One region of the Pradoshia sp. TA40_28 genome, then DNA from elsewhere that is predicted to be linked to it. Evidence: predicted binding sites of a transcription regulator. Region 1 holds the regulator's gene; the other holds the start of a gene.
The links. Region 1 encodes Rex, which represses fermentation and respiration genes when NADH is low (regulators of the CRP and FNR family bind a similar motif). Its sites were predicted from a motif close to TTGTGAAATATTTCACAA; they were not measured.
Positions count from the first base shown of each region.

Region 1 (7,980 bases):
TAAATGCAAATCCAGGTCTGATATTAGAATAAAAGTAAGGAGGATTACTTCTGTTTTGGTAATCCTCTTCTTTTTGTTGATAAAAAGTTGACTGAAAAATGGAATGTCTCTGAAAACTGTGGATAAGTATGTGTTATCAACAGTTTCTGTGGATAATGGATTGAAAAACTGTGGATAATGTGGAAAAATCAAATTAAACCCTATTTCACAACTATAGTATTGTGGATAATAATGTTGATAAAAAACCAAGTCATTTCTGACTTGGTTTAAAATCGTGTTTTATTCGTCCTGTAAAGAGGTCCACTCTTCCATTAATGCTTCTAATTCTTCTTCTGCGATAGTAAGATTAGTTTGCAATTCTAAGGATTTTTCATGATCCTGATAGATTTCTGGTTCACATAATTGTATATTTATATCGGATATACGTGTATCGAGTTTTTCTATCATAGCTTCTATTTCTGTGATGCGCCTTTGACGCTGGCGCTCTTTCTTTTTAAGTACCTTATCTTCCTGATACGTGGTTTTATCTGTCCCTGAGCGATTGGAGGCAGTCTCTGCTTGTTTTTCTAATTCAGCAATTTCAGCCTGTTCTTGTTTTTTATGAATATAATAATCATAATCACCCAAGTATTCTGTTGCACCATCTGTGTTCATTTCTAATACTTTGTCCGCAATCCGGTTAATAAAGTATCGGTCATGGGAAACAAATAGAAGAGTGCCAGGATAATCAATCAGAGCATTCTCCAGCACCAGTTTACTGTCTAAATCCAAATGGTTGGTAGGCTCATCCAATATCAATAGATTGGCTTTTTGCATCATTAACTTGGAAAGAGCCAAACGTGCTTTCTCTCCGCCACTTAAGGTAGAGACAGGCTTCATCACATCATCACCACTAAAAAGGAAATTGCCCAATATGGAACGGATGTCCTTTTCAGGCTGGCCGGGGTAGTCATCCCATAACTCATTGAGTACAGTTTTCTTGGATGACAAATTAGCCTGTTCCTGATCGTAATAGCCGACTGTCACGTTAGTGCCGAACTGAAAACCTCCATTTAAAGCTGGAATCCTGTCTACTAATGTTTTTAATAAAGTTGATTTCCCAATTCCATTAGGACCTATCAACGCAATACTTTCTCCTCTAGTGATCCTGAATTTCAAATGACTGGCAACAGGTGTTTCATATCCAATGGCTAAATCATTTGCCTGAAGGACTTCGTTTCCACTTTGCACCTCAATATCAAAAGCAAAATTAGCTGATTTTTCGTCACCTAAAGGTCGATCCATCACTTCCATACGCTGCAGGGCTTTTTGCCGACTTTGTGCCCGTTTTGTAGTTGACGCTCTGGCCATATTCCTTTGGACAAAATCTTTTAATTTTGCAATCTCATCCTGTTGTTTTTCATAAAGCTTAAGATTACGCTCATATTCTTCTGCTTTTTGATCCAAGTAATTGCTATAATTTCCTGTATATTTCTTAATGGATGTTCGTGAAAGCTCCATTACTTGATTAACGACTTTATCGAGGAAGTAGCGATCATGAGATACAATTAGGATCGAACCTGGATAGGATTGCAGATAGCCTTCAAGCCAGCTTAATGTATCAATATCAAGATGGTTAGTTGGCTCATCAAGAATGAGCAAATCAGGCTTCGTTAATAATAATTTACCTAGAGCCAGTCGTGTTTTCTGTCCGCCGCTTAAGCTGTTAATAGAGGTAGTATAATCATAATCGGAAAAACGTAAACCGTGTAAGACGGAGCGTACATCTGCTTCCATTTGATATCCACCAGAATTTTTAAATTGCTCTTGCAGACGGTCGTAGTCTTTTAAAACCCGATTATACTTTTGTTCATCATTATAGACAGAAGGATCAGCCATTGATTTTTCTAAGGATCTTAACTCAGCTTCTTGTTTTTGTAAGCTTTCAAAAACAGAAATCATTTCATCCCAAATAGAACGATCTGATTGTAGGCCTGTATTTTGGGCCAAGTATCCAATCGAAACTTCCTTAGGTTTATAGATTTCTCCGCCGTCATGTGAAAGGTGCCCGGCAATGATTTTAAGCAGGGTAGATTTACCTGCACCGTTTCTGCCAACAAGAGCAATCCGGTCTTTCGTTTGAATTTCGAGCTTAATATTAGATAAAATTGCTTCAGCACCATAGTATTTGGATACATTATTAACTTGTAAAATAATCATTATTCTCACCTCAGAAAATACATACCTTAAGTGTAGCCTACAGGGGACAAGCACTGCAACTTAATAGAAAAATTGTGAACGTCCACACAAAAATTACCAAAAACATTTAAAATATTATAAAATAGGAATAGGAGAAGAACCTTGAGTTTATTTCCCTATTTTAAATAAGGGAAAAACTCGTATGGTAGTTGTAAGAAATAATCAGAATTCCTGTTGCATAATCCTATTGTTTTACTAAATAGATGAAATTGCGATAATATAACGAATCCATAAAATAAATATATAAGAATAGGCTCAGGATAGCAGGAATTATGGCAACAAAGAAAACTTCTGATATAATTCTTATGTGTCACCCAATTGCATGAAAAGGAAATAGTTATTGATTTGATTTTGGGAAAGACGCTAACAAGAATAAAAATTATTCGTTCCACTGTAAGTACTGATATTGAAATAGAGGCTTTAATAGCCGCTTTTAGCCGCTTCATTAACTGTTTATGGGTTTGAGCAAAGTGTTAGATGAAGGTATGGCTTGGGGATATAACCAATTAGGACCAGCAAAGCCAACTTGATCATATGGAATACTGATTGACTAGATAGAAAAGGGAGAAGGGAATTCATTTTGCAGGAAAATACTAAAATACCGCAGGCTACAGCCAAGCGACTGCCATTATATTATCGATTCATACAGAATTTACACGCATCAGGAAAACTACGAGTTTCTTCCGCTGAGTTAAGTGAGGCTGTAAAAGTAGATTCAGCCACCATAAGAAGAGATTTCTCATACTTTGGAGCTTTGGGCAAAAAGGGCTATGGTTACAATGTAAATTATCTATTATCCTTTTTTAGAAAGACCTTGGATCAAGATGAAATTACAAAGGTTGCTCTGATTGGAGTCGGTAACCTGGGTACAGCATTCTTAAACTATAATTTCATGAAAAATAATAATACAAAGATTGAAATGGCGTTTGATGTTTCTCCTGACAAAGTAGGAACCTTGATTGGAGATGTTCCGCTGTTCCATATGGATGATTTAGAGAAAAAATTGGCTAAGCAAGATATTAAAGTAGCCATTTTAACGGTTCCTTCGCAGGTTGCCCAATCGATTACCGACCGTTTAGTATCCGCGAACATCAAGGCTATTTTGAATTTTACGCCGGCACGACTAAATGTGCCTGACAGCATTCGGGTTCACCATATTGACCTTGCAGTAGAATTGCAATCATTAGTTTATTTCCTTAAACATTATCCATCTGGAAACACGGAAGAATCAGAATAAAAAAATCTCGAAGGTTAATACCTTCGAGATTTTTTTTATTCCTTTGGTTTTTCATTTTTCATTTTTTTAATTTGCTTATGAATCATTAATAAGCGGATTCCTGAACCAACATCTAGTGTGGCTAGTATAATTAAGAAATAGGTGAAGAAATCCCAACCGCTGCGTGATACATTTTGAACAGCGAAAAAGATAAAAATAGCACCTAAAATTAAATAAGTTGTTGCCATATACAAGGGTGAACGTCTCATAATAAACCTCCGATAAAGCTTTGAACTTTATTAAGCTCTTCCATATATTTTTCTATATCTTCTTTTAAAACTGATTGCACGATTACGACTAGTGTATTCATAGCCACATGAGCAAAAATAGGAACGATGATTCTCTTTGTTTTAACATATAAATAGGCAAATGTGAATCCCATTGCCGTATAAAGCAGGATATGGACAAACTCCATATGAGCCACAGCAAAAATAAGCGAACTGATTAACGCACTTAGGAAAAAGTTCAATCGTTTATGTAAGGTACCAAATACAATTTTCCTAAAAACAATTTCTTCTAAAATGGGCCCCAGTATTGAACTGACGATTATAACAGCCGGCACGGCCTCAATTAGGGCTAGAATATTTTGTGTGTTTTCAGAGCCAGTTGGAATGCCCATAGTTTGTTCAATGGTACCTGCAAGGGATTGTGAAAACAAGGCTAGGAATATCCCACCAATAGCCCATCCGACTGATGCTCCAACACTTGCGCGATCAGATATGTCTCTATTATTTCTTTCATGTCTCAAAAGAAATAGAGTAATGATGAAGGCAAGAATGAAACTTATTACAATCCAATACCCCGCTGCCAATATCCTCGCCCGTTCCAAGGGAATATCTGTGTTCGAGAAGTAGGCCAACATTAATGGCCCTCCAAGAATAGAAGAAAATTGCATAGCTATATAGGTGATTAAAATTGACCAATAATGTTTTTTCAAATCAAAAAAGCTCCCTTAATCATTTATATATGTTCAAAAACGTATATCTTTAATTTTAACCGTTTTTACCTCATAGTTACAATCACGAAACATTTTCCTTTGACTCCACTACCATATTTATATAAAAAAGGATATTTTAACTCGTTTTGGGGAAGATAATTAAATGATGATAAAATTTAAAAATTTTAACTTATATCACTTGCAAATCATTGTCTATTTATTTAAACTATAAATTGTGTTAGCACTCAACGTTAAAGAGTGCTAATAAAAATGGAGATAACTTTAAGGAGGTAGTTTTACTTGTTAAAGCCACTAGGAGATCGCGTTGTGATTGAACTTGTCGCACAAGAGGAAAAAACTGCAAGCGGCATCGTGTTACCAGACACTGCCAAAGAAAAACCATCTGAAGGCAAAATTGTAGCGGTAGGAACAGGCCGTGTCCTTGAGAATGGTGAGCGTGTAGGATTGGAAGTATCTGAAGGCGATCATATTATCTTCTCTAAATATGCAGGTACAGAAGTTAAATTCGAAGGTAAAGAATACTTAATTTTACGTGAAAGCGACATTTTGGCCGTTATTGCTTAATTAAAATGTCGATTAAAAAATAACATACTAAAAACTTTGAGGAGGTAATTTTCGTATGGCAAAAGATATTAAATTTAGTGAAGAAGCTCGCCGCGCTATGTTGCGTGGGGTTGATGCATTAGCTGATACAGTAAAAGTTACACTTGGACCAAAAGGACGTAACGTTGTTCTTGAAAAGAAATTTGGTTCTCCACTTATCACTAACGATGGTGTAACAATCGCGAAAGAAATCGAGCTAGAAGACGCATTTGAAAACATGGGTGCTAAATTAGTTGCGGAAGTAGCAAGCAAAACAAATGAAATTGCTGGGGACGGTACAACTACTGCAACAGTTCTTGCACAAGCTATGATTCGTGAAGGATTGAAAAACGTTACAGCTGGCGCTAACCCAATGGGCGTTCGTAAAGGGATTGAAAAAGCGGTTGGAGTTGCAATTGAAGAATTAAAAGCCATCTCTAAACCAATCGAAGGCAAAGAATCCATTGCACAAGTTGCAGCGATTTCTTCTGCCGATGAAGAAGTAGGCGCTTTGATTGCTGAAGCAATGGAGCGTGTTGGTAATGACGGTGTTATCACAATCGAAGAATCCAAAGGATTCACAACTGAACTTGATGTAGTAGAAGGTATGCAATTCGATCGTGGATACTCTTCTCCATACATGGTAACAGATTCTGATAAAATGGAAGCTGTATTAGAAAATCCATACATCTTGATTACAGATAAAAAGATTTCTAACATTCAAGAAGTACTACCTGTCCTTGAACAAGTTGTTCAACAAGGTAAACCATTATTGCTAATTGCTGAAGATGTTGAAGGTGAAGCACAAGCAACTTTAGTTGTGAACAAACTTCGCGGAACATTCAATGCAGTAGCTGTTAAAGCTCCAGGATTCGGTGACCGTCGTAAAGCTATGCTAGAAGACATCGCTGCATTAACTGGCGGTGAAGTAATCACTGAAGAGTTAGGCCGTGACCTTAAATCTGCTACATTAACTTCTCTTGGACGCGCTGCAAAAGTTGTTGTTACTAAAGAAACAACAACAATCGTAGAAGGTGCAGGAGAAACTAGCGAAATCGGTGCACGTATCAACCAAATTCGTTCTCAATTGGAAGAAACAACTTCCGAATTCGATAAAGAAAAATTACAAGAGCGTCTTGCTAAACTTGCTGGCGGCGTAGCAGTTATTAAAGTAGGAGCAGCAACTGAAACAGAATTGAAAGAGCGCAAACTTCGCATTGAAGATGCTCTAAACTCCACTCGTGCTGCTGTTGAAGAAGGTATCGTAGCCGGTGGTGGTACTGCACTTGTAAGTGTGTACAACAAAGTGGCTGCTGTTGAACTTGAAGGCGATGCACAAACTGGTGTAAATATCGTACTTCGTGCTCTTGAAGAGCCAGTTCGCCAGATCGCTCACAACGCAGGCCTTGAAGGTTCTGTAGTTGTAGAACGTCTTAAAAAAGAAGAAATCGGCATTGGCTTCAATGCAGCTAATGGCCAATGGGTAAACATGATTGAATCTGGTATCGTGGACCCAACAAAAGTAACTCGTTCTGCGCTTCAAAACGCAGCTTCTGTTGCGGCTATGTTCTTAACAACTGAAGCAGTTGTTGCTGACAAGCCAGAGCCAGCTGGTGCAGGCGGCGGAATGCCTGACATGGGTGGCATGGGCGGAATGGGCGGCATGATGTAACACCCAATAAAACCCCTTGGTAACAAGGGGTTTTTTGTTTGCTTAATTTTATATGACCACATTTTGACCACGAAAAAGAGAGGATTCAATTTCTCCCTTTTTGTGGTGACTAACGCCTCCGTTGTTTAAGTACGTTTCTCACAAACGTACTCCACACTCTTCATTCATTACAGGAATGCTGCCCCGTTACTTTCATAAGTAATATAACTTAAAAGGACATAATCCTTATTCAATAACGCTCCCTAGCATAAGCACAATGTTTATAATTTACTAATTGCTAAATTACTGAGATTAGTGATTGTTTCTTCAAAAGTTCTGATTGGCTTGTAACCTAATGATCTGATTTTTTCATTCGAGTAGATGGCACATTCCGCTTGACGAATGGGAATTTGATATTCTTTTCCTAACACTCTGATCCACTTTAACCTAAAATTTTGTTCTGGGAAATTCCCATCAATTGCATTATATACGTCTCCAGATTTTCCATTAGAACAAAACAAATGTATCATTTCTGCCAAGTTATCTGCGTGAATCCAAGGTACAATGCTATTAACTTCTATTGATGAAAAAATAATTTGTAACCTTTTTTCTCCAATTTCCGCAATAATAGGTTATTATCCTTTATAATTATATGTAAATAAATAACATATGTTTAAGGGGAATTAAATAATGTCTATTAGCGCAATTAAATTAAAGGGTGGATATTTTAAAGAAGATAAACAATTTCAATTCTTTGATAAGCATAAACAAGTAGCAGCTATTATTTATGGGAAAAATGGAAGTGGAAAGTCAAGTCTAGCTCGTGCATTTCAAGAAGTTTTCAATCCAACTTCTGAAAATGAGTTCGCCAACATCGAACTATCACAGTTAAGAGAACATCCAGGACAAGGCTTAGAACCTTTACCTATAACGAACGCTACAATTCCTTGTTATGTACATAATGAAAATTATACGCACCAAACAGTTTCTTTTAATGATAACGGACTTGAAACTATCGTCATGTTCGGAGAACAAATTGATATAAACAATGAAATTGATATTTTAAACCAAGAATTAGAAGGTTTGAAATCGAAGTATGAGATTGTTGAGAATACCTATGATAAACTTTTAGATCCAACTTTCAAAGAATCTCATTTATACATATTAGAGCAAATTAAAAAAAAATTAAAAACTACTTGGGCAAGTAGGCATCAAAAAATAACAGGAAATAAGACGGCAGGTAGAGTAGATAATTCTTTAATTAACGAAATATTA
Region 1 covers NZ_JCATZO010000016.1:3,125-11,104, forward strand. The annotation lists gene tsaD (tRNA (adenosine(37)-N6)-threonylcarbamoyltransferase complex transferase subunit TsaD) at 1-32, shown strand, start outside; gene AC58NB_RS16050 (ABC-F family ATP-binding cassette domain-containing protein) at 280-2,199, opposite strand; gene AC58NB_RS16055 (cyclic pyranopterin monophosphate synthase MoaC) at 2,499-2,564, shown strand; gene AC58NB_RS16060 (redox-sensing transcriptional repressor Rex) at 2,816-3,475, shown strand; gene AC58NB_RS16065 (YdiK family protein) at 3,511-3,723, opposite strand; gene AC58NB_RS16070 (CPBP family intramembrane glutamic endopeptidase) at 3,720-4,451, opposite strand; gene groES (co-chaperone GroES) at 4,752-5,036, shown strand; gene groL (chaperonin GroEL) at 5,092-6,726, shown strand; gene AC58NB_RS16085 (hypothetical protein) at 6,987-7,244, opposite strand; gene AC58NB_RS16090 (AAA family ATPase) at 7,396-7,980, shown strand, end outside.

Region 2 (7,980 bases), on a different contig from region 1:
GATTGCAGAGAGACTGGAGTTATCATTAGCTTTTTTAGAGAATGAACGTGGGGAACAAAATCCTCTACCCACTATATTAAAACTAATGGATTTAAAAGAAGCCTATAATGTTCAGACGCCAACAGCAGCATATGTGCTTGCGAATATTCTTACACTGAAACAAAGCCCTGAAGAGGTGCTAAACAAGTTGAAAGGGATCGGAGAAGAAAGTAGTCAGTACATTGCAGAGAGACTTTCAACTCTTTATGACAAACTGGGATACGATAAGCATAAGTTAAGAAAGCGAATCATTAAGCCAAAAGTATTTTCCTATCAGGAATTATTCCAAAAAGGATGCATAAAATATGGTGATGTGTTTGTTAAAGAAATAAATGCAAAGATTACCTTGCTGGAACAGGATGCTGGATTGAATATGGCGAAATTGACCGCAGAAATTGCTGATGTGGTTGCGGCATACTTTAAATCAGAAGCTCCATTTTATATGGTGATGCTTGCTCCGCCATATTATCCGCACGTATATTTGGAAGAAGATGAAAGGGACCGGAAAGCAAAAGAAATAATAGAGGTATGTGTAAGGATTGCTGAAGAAAAATATAATGAGAAAATAAAGATTCTGTCTTATTTCCCTGGTCTTTCAGATGTGAGTTATTGCCGTTTACGAGATCGTGATCAAGTTATGTCGGTACTGGAAAACGAAATGCCTCTCTATGGAAAAGGGTATAATCTTCCGCTTTCAGTTATTGGGGAACTGGATATCCCAGCCATCAATATAGGTCCTTATGGAAAAGATGCGCATAAGCGTACAGAAAGACTGAATATCCCTTTTTCCACTGATGTTGTTCCGAAGTTGCTTAAACACGCGGTTTATAGATATCGGTAATGGGTGTTATTTAGTATATTGCCTCAACTTACCTGCCATAATTCTCACCTTTCTGCAGAAAATGATGATAAGGGAAGGAGGGTTAGTTATGGCGAGAGGTAAAGGGTTTAACCATAAGCGTAAAAGTCACCCCGGAAATTTTCCGCATCATGCAGAAACGGGTGGTAATCAAGAACAACACACAAACCATGAACAATATATTGTAACGAAGGAAGCCTTTAAAAATAGAGTAGACGAGCATAAATAACGTAATTGTTATATAATGGAAGTTAAAGGCATCTGTGGTAAAGAAACAGGTGCCTTTTATAGTACAGTTCTGTATTTATAGTTGATTTTACTATAACAGTTTTGTGTATTTTCAAGGGTCTATAATATCAGAATTATAAAATGATAATAGTCAAACCTTGATTTAAAAGGTTTGTTTTCGATTTCACTGTATTGTCATAATTTACATGTTCACATTTTCACATATAACGTGTATTATAAACCTATAGAAACCTGTTATATTCAATTGAAACTTGAAACATCAAGAAACTTGAAATAATATTCCTGAATGTAATATTAGGAGGTAAATAAAAATGGCAATGGTTATGGATAAAGTAAATACTCAAGATCCATGGAGAGGATTTGCTGGCGGTGACTGGCAGAAAGAAGTAAATACACGTGACTTCATCATGAAAAACATCACTCCATACACTGGAAATGATGAATTCTTAGAAGGTCCAACTGAAGCAACAAAAGAATTATGGAAGCAAGTAATGGAGCTTACTAAACAAGAGCGTGAAGCAGGCGGCGTACTTGATCTAGATTCTACAATTGTTTCAACTATTACATCCCATGGTCCTGGATATTTAAATAAAGACCTAGAAACAATCGTTGGTTTCCAAACTGACAAACCATTCAAACGTTCCCTACAACCATTCGGTGGTATCCGTATGGCAGTAGCTGCAGCAGAATCTTACGGCTTCACAGTTGATGAAGAAGTACAAAAAATCTTCACTGACTACCGTAAAACGCACAACCAAGGTGTTTTTGATGCATACACTGATGAAATGAAACTTGCTCGTAAAGCTGGTATCATCACTGGTCTTCCAGATGCATACGGACGCGGACGTATCATTGGTGACTACCGTCGTGTAGCATTATACGGTGTAGACTTCTTAATCGCTGAACGTAAAAAAGATTTGAAAAACTATGGCTTAAGAACAATGTCCGAAGACGTTATTCGTCAACGTGAAGAATTAAGCGAACAAATCCGTGCGTTAGGTGAATTAAAACAATTAGCTGAGATTTATGGTTATGATATCTCTAAACCAGCTACAAATGCAAAAGAAGCAGTACAATGGTTATACTTTGCATACCTTGCTGCAATTAAGGAACAAAATGGTGCGGCAATGTCTCTTGGACGTACTTCTTCCTTCCTTGATATTTATTTTGAACGTGACCTTCGTGAAGGTACATTAACTGAGCAAGAAGCACAAGAGATCATTGATCACTTTGTTATGAAACTTCGTCTTGTAAAATTTGCTCGTACACCAGATTACAACCAATTATTCAGCGGAGACCCAACTTGGGTAACTGAATCCATCGGTGGTATGGCATTAGACGGAAGAACGCTTGTAACGAAAAACTCTTTCCGTTTCTTGCACACATTATCAAACCTTGGACCAGCTCCAGAACCAAACTTGACTGTACTATGGTCTACTAAGTTCCCTGAAGGATTCAAGCGTTTCTGTGCTAAAATGTCTATTCAAACAAGTGCGATTCAGTACGAAAACGATGACATCATGATCAGAGAATACGGCGATGATTACGGAATTGCTTGCTGTGTATCCGCTATGCGTATTGGTAAACAAATGCAGTTCTTCGGAGCTCGTGCAAACCTTGCGAAAGCATTGCTTTATGCAATCAACGGCGGTGTGGATGAAAAACTTAAAATCCAAGTTGGACCGAACTTCAAGGCAATTACTTCTGAAGTGTTAGATTTTGATGAAGTTATGGCTAACTTCGATAGCACAATGGAATGGCTTGCAGAGCTATATATCAACACATTGAATGTAATCCACTACATGCATGATAAATACAGCTATGAGCGTATTGAAATGGCATTACATGATGTTGAAATCCTTCGCACAATGGCAGCAGGAATCGCTGGATTGTCCGTAGTAGCTGACGCATTGAGCGCGATTAAATATGCACAAGTTAAACCAATTCGTGATGAAAATGGTGTAGCGGTTGACTTTGAAATCATTGGTGATTTCCCTAAATACGGAAACAATGATGATCGCGTAGACAGCATGGCTGTTGAACTTGTAAGAAACTTTATGACTAAATTGAAAAAGCATAAAACATACCGTAGCTCTGTGCACACGCAATCCATTCTTACAATTACTTCTAACGTAGTATATGGTAAGAAAACTGGAAACACTCCAGATGGACGTCGTGCTGGCGAACCATTCGCTCCAGGTGCGAACCCAATGCACGGACGTGATACAAAAGGTGCTCTAGCTTCTCTATCTTCTGTATCTAAGCTTCCATACGAGTGCTCTTTAGATGGTATTTCTAACACATTCTCTATGGTGCCAAAAGCACTTGGACGTGAAGAAGAGCAACGTGAGGCGAACCTTGCGGCAATCCTGGATGGTTATGCTTCCAAAGAAGGTCACCACTTGAATATCAACGTATTCAACCGTGACACATTGCTAGCAGCTATGGAACACCCAGAAGAGTATCCACAATTAACAATTCGTGTATCTGGATACGCTGTAAACTTCATTAAGTTGACTCGTGAGCAACAAATTGATGTAATCAACCGTACGTTCCACGAAACTATGTAATATAATTCTGTAACGTGTTAAGAGGAAGGTCTCCCTGTATTGGCAGGGAGACTAACTTTTAACAATCCATTGGATATTTTTTGAAAAGAAAGGATGGGATCTCATGACAACATATGGGAATATTCATTCCGTTGAAACATGCGGCACAGTAGATGGCCCGGGGATCCGTTATATTGTATTTACACAAGGTTGCTTATTACGTTGCCAGTATTGTCATAATGCTGATACTTGGGCAATTGGTAAGGGCAAGAAGGTGAGTCCTGAAGAAATCGTTGCAGACTTAGAATTATATAAACCGTTTATGGATGCGTCAGGTGGCGGGATTACTGTAAGTGGCGGTGAACCACTATTGCAAATTCCGTTTATAATCGAACTATTTAAATTGTGCAAAGAAAAAGGAATTCACACAACAATCGATTCATCAGCTGGCTGTTTTTCAAGGTCGCCGGAATTTTTAGAGCAATTCGATGAACTATTGAAATATACAGATTTAATCCTGTTGGATATTAAGCATATAGACAGCAAGCGCCATATTAAGTTGACTGGTAAACCGAATGAACATATCTTAGATTGTGCTCGTTATCTTTCTGAAAAAGGACAACCGGTTTGGATCAGACATGTATTAGTTCCAACTGTAAATGATCAAGACGAATACCTGGAAAGAATGGGACAATTCTTAGGTACACTGAATAATATTGAAAAGGTAGAAATCTTACCATATCATCAATTGGGTGTTTATAAATGGGAAACGCTAGGCTATAAATATCCGCTAGCGGGAATCCAATCTCCTAGTGATGAAAGTGTCGAACATGCTTATAAAATGTTAACTAAGTATATGAAAAACAAAAAGGCAGTCTAACCAGTTTTAAAAGCGAGCAGGAAAGACGCAGTCTTAATAATAATTTAAAGACATTCCAATCAGTTTATGAATAGTAGGAAAACTTCATTTAGAGGTTTTTCCTACTATTTTTTTGTTAAGACGGAAAGAAAAGTATGGAAAAAGGATTAAAAGATACATGTAATTAATTAGATGGTGGAAGATAATAGACATACGAATAATGAGTGCATTGAAGATAATGAACCTAGTGGGGGTATAAACGGAACTGTGGGAATCCTATCGGTATTTTCTATATATGGAAGACGGTTATGAAAATAAGCAAAATAAAAAGGCGAAACATGTCCGCCTGGAAAAGTTGATTTTATAATCTTTTAGCGCCTACATAGCGTTTCTTCCAATAAGATGAGCTTAGTGAGTCAATTTTGACACCTTTAGAAACGGAGTGAATAACTTTGTTGCTGCCAATATAGATTGCTACATGGGAGACTCCTTTTCCGGAAGTGTTAAAGAAAACTAAATCTCCTTTTTTGAGCTTAGATTTCGCAACCTTTTGCCCCTGTTTATACATACTGGCTGATGTTCGTGAAAGTTTCTTTCCTACTGCTTTTTTATAGGTATATCCCACAAAACCAGAGCAATCAAAGCCTTTAGGTGTTGTGCCACCGGATCGATAAGGCGTTCCAATAAATTTTTTTCCTGTGGATACGACTTTATTGACGTTACTATTTGACATAGCAGCTGAGGCTTCAGAATTAAATGGTCCAAAAGGCACAAGTGCGGATGACAGAAAAACAGCTAAAGCAATTATAATTTTTTTCATGTTGACCCCCGAAATGTTTTTTGGCAGCTTTGTAAATTCTTACCGCCTTTACTCTACTTTTATACTATAACTAAAATACTAGTTTCTGTGGTTACAGGAATATTGAGTTTAATTTACAAGAATATTACATAATCATAATAACTTCGACATATTTGTTAAAAAAATCCTTATGAAACTCCGAATGACGTGTAGCATGGGGCTTTTGGTTAATGAGCTCTAGCTAACGTATTAGATTTAAATCAACCTTCTTTTTATAATCTATTAAAAAGTGATGAATTTTCATCACTTTTTTTGTGTCTTTTTACCTAAATATTGATAATCCAGGGCTTTAAACCACTTATTTATGTAAAGGAATGTACGGAAATGTCGATACTAGAAGTGATAAAAGAATAGTAGAAAACGGGTGAATAAGATGGATAAATCTTCGATCATAGGAATTATTATGGCTATCGTTTCAGTTGGTGTGGGGATGGTACTAAAAGGTGTTGATATTGCGGTTCTTGTCAATCCTGCTGCCATATTAATTATTTTTTTGGGAACGGCTGCAGCGATTGCAGTTGCTTTTCCAGTACATGAACTGATTAAGCTTCCTAAGCTATTTGTCATCATTTTTACAGAGAAAGTAATGGTTTCACAGGAAGAATTAATTCATACATTTTCTGAATGGGCACAAATAGCGCGTAAAGAGGGATTACTGGCGTTAGAAAAAATTTCAGAATCTGTGGAAGATCCTTTTTTAAGAAATGGACTGAATCTAGCAGTTGAAGGACAAAGTGCTGATTACATACGGGATATTCTATCAGAAGAAATTGATGCTATGCAGGATAGGCATGCAATAGGGGCACAGATATTTACACAGGCTGGTACCTATGCTCCGACCCTTGGAGTTTTAGGTGCGGTAGTAGGATTGATCGCGGCACTGGGAAATATGAGTGATACTGAAGTGCTGGGGCACGCCATAAGTGCAGCATTTGTTGCTACATTATTGGGAATTTTTACGGGGTATTTGTTGTGGCACCCGTTTGCAAATAAATTAAAGAGAAAATCAAATCAGGAAGTCCGCATTAAAGAAATGATGGTAGAAGGCATACTATCTATTTTAGAAGGAGAAGCACCAAGGACAATAGAGCAAAAACTATCTTCTTATTTACCTGCTGCGGAAAGGAAGAAATGGTTGGAAGGTGAGATGAGAAACAATGTCCAAGCGAAAAAGGAAGTCTCGGCATGAGGAGCATATGTCTGAAGCATGGCTGCTCCCATACAGTGATTTATTAACGTTATTATTGGCTCTATTTATTGTACTGTTTGCTATAAGCTCTGTAGATGCCCAGAAGTTTTCTGAAGTATCAAGAGCTTTTAATAAAGCACTAGATGGAGGGACAGGTGTTTTTGAAAATCCCAGTCCATTGCCTGAGGGGATGATGACAGAGACAGACCCTGAAAAGTTTGACGGGAAAGCAGAGGAGAGAAAAGAGGAGCCCAGTACCAGTACCAGTCCAGAGCTGGAAGAACTGAAGGAAGTTCGGGAAAAAATGGATGCCTATATTAAAGATAGTCATTTAAAGAAAAACTTAAAAACCTCTTTAACAGAGGAAGGATTGTTATTAACCATTAGGGATAATGTTTTATTTGACTCTGGAATAGCTGTGGTCAGAGAGAATGACGAAAAAATTGCTAAGGAAATATCAGACCTGCTAGTGATGGACCCTCCGAGAAATATTATCATCAGTGGGCATACGGATAATGTACCGATCAGTAATGCTGATTTTGAGTCAAACTGGGAATTGAGCGTTATGAGGGCCGTCAATTTTATGAAGCTTTTACAAGATAATGAAAAGTTAAACCCTGAATGGTTTAGTGCAAAAGGTTTTGGAGAATTTAAGCCGGTATCATCTAATGATACTGATAGTGGCAGAGAGAAAAACAGACGTGTAGAAATTCTTATCATGCCCCGTAAAACATTAATTGGTAATTAATCTTTCTCATGATTTTTATATTTCAAGAAGATCAATGGTGCAGGTTTCATTCATGTAGAGGGGTAATTGAATGGTGGTAGGCCGGTTCTCGTAAAATACCCTGATGATAGAGATTAGATAAGCACTGATTGATCAGAGGAACTGCAGATTTCATTAGTAAAGTTTACAGTTTAATGACAAAGGGATCACTCAGACAGTGTGAATATTTCACACTGTTTTTCTATATGTAGAAAGCGGATGTTTATGAATAATTTTCTGGGGAAGAAGATAAAGGTATCGACTACTTTTTATAAAGGAGATTGATTATATGAGTAAAAAAATCGCATGTGTTATAACAGATATGTTTGAAGATGTTGAATATACTGAGCCAGCCAAGGCGTATAAGGAAGCTGGGCATGACGTGGTAACCATCGGCACAGAAAAAGGACAAACAGTCAAAGGGAAGCAAGGAAAAGAAGAGGTAGAAATTCAAAAAGGAATTGATGAGGTAACAGCAGAAGAATTTGATGCCTTATTCATCCCTGGGGGATTCTCTCCTGACATCTTAAGAGCCGATGATCGATTTGTTTCATTCTCGAAAGCTTTTATGGATGCAAAGAAACCAGTCTTTGCAATTTGCCATGGCCCAC
Region 2 covers NZ_JCATZO010000009.1:25,471-33,450, forward strand. The annotation lists gene AC58NB_RS12850 (M20/M25/M40 family metallo-hydrolase) at 1-880, shown strand, start outside; gene AC58NB_RS12855 (hypothetical protein) at 969-1,127, shown strand; gene pflB (formate C-acetyltransferase) at 1,459-3,717, shown strand; gene pflA (pyruvate formate-lyase-activating protein) at 3,821-4,576, shown strand; gene AC58NB_RS12870 (C40 family peptidase) at 4,917-5,375, opposite strand; gene motA (flagellar motor stator protein MotA) at 5,788-6,603, shown strand; gene motB (flagellar motor protein MotB) at 6,572-7,351, shown strand; gene AC58NB_RS12885 (type 1 glutamine amidotransferase domain-containing protein) at 7,659-7,980, shown strand, end outside.
Region 2: the regulator Rex is predicted to act here: its motif matches at 1,333-1,350, upstream of pflB (formate C-acetyltransferase).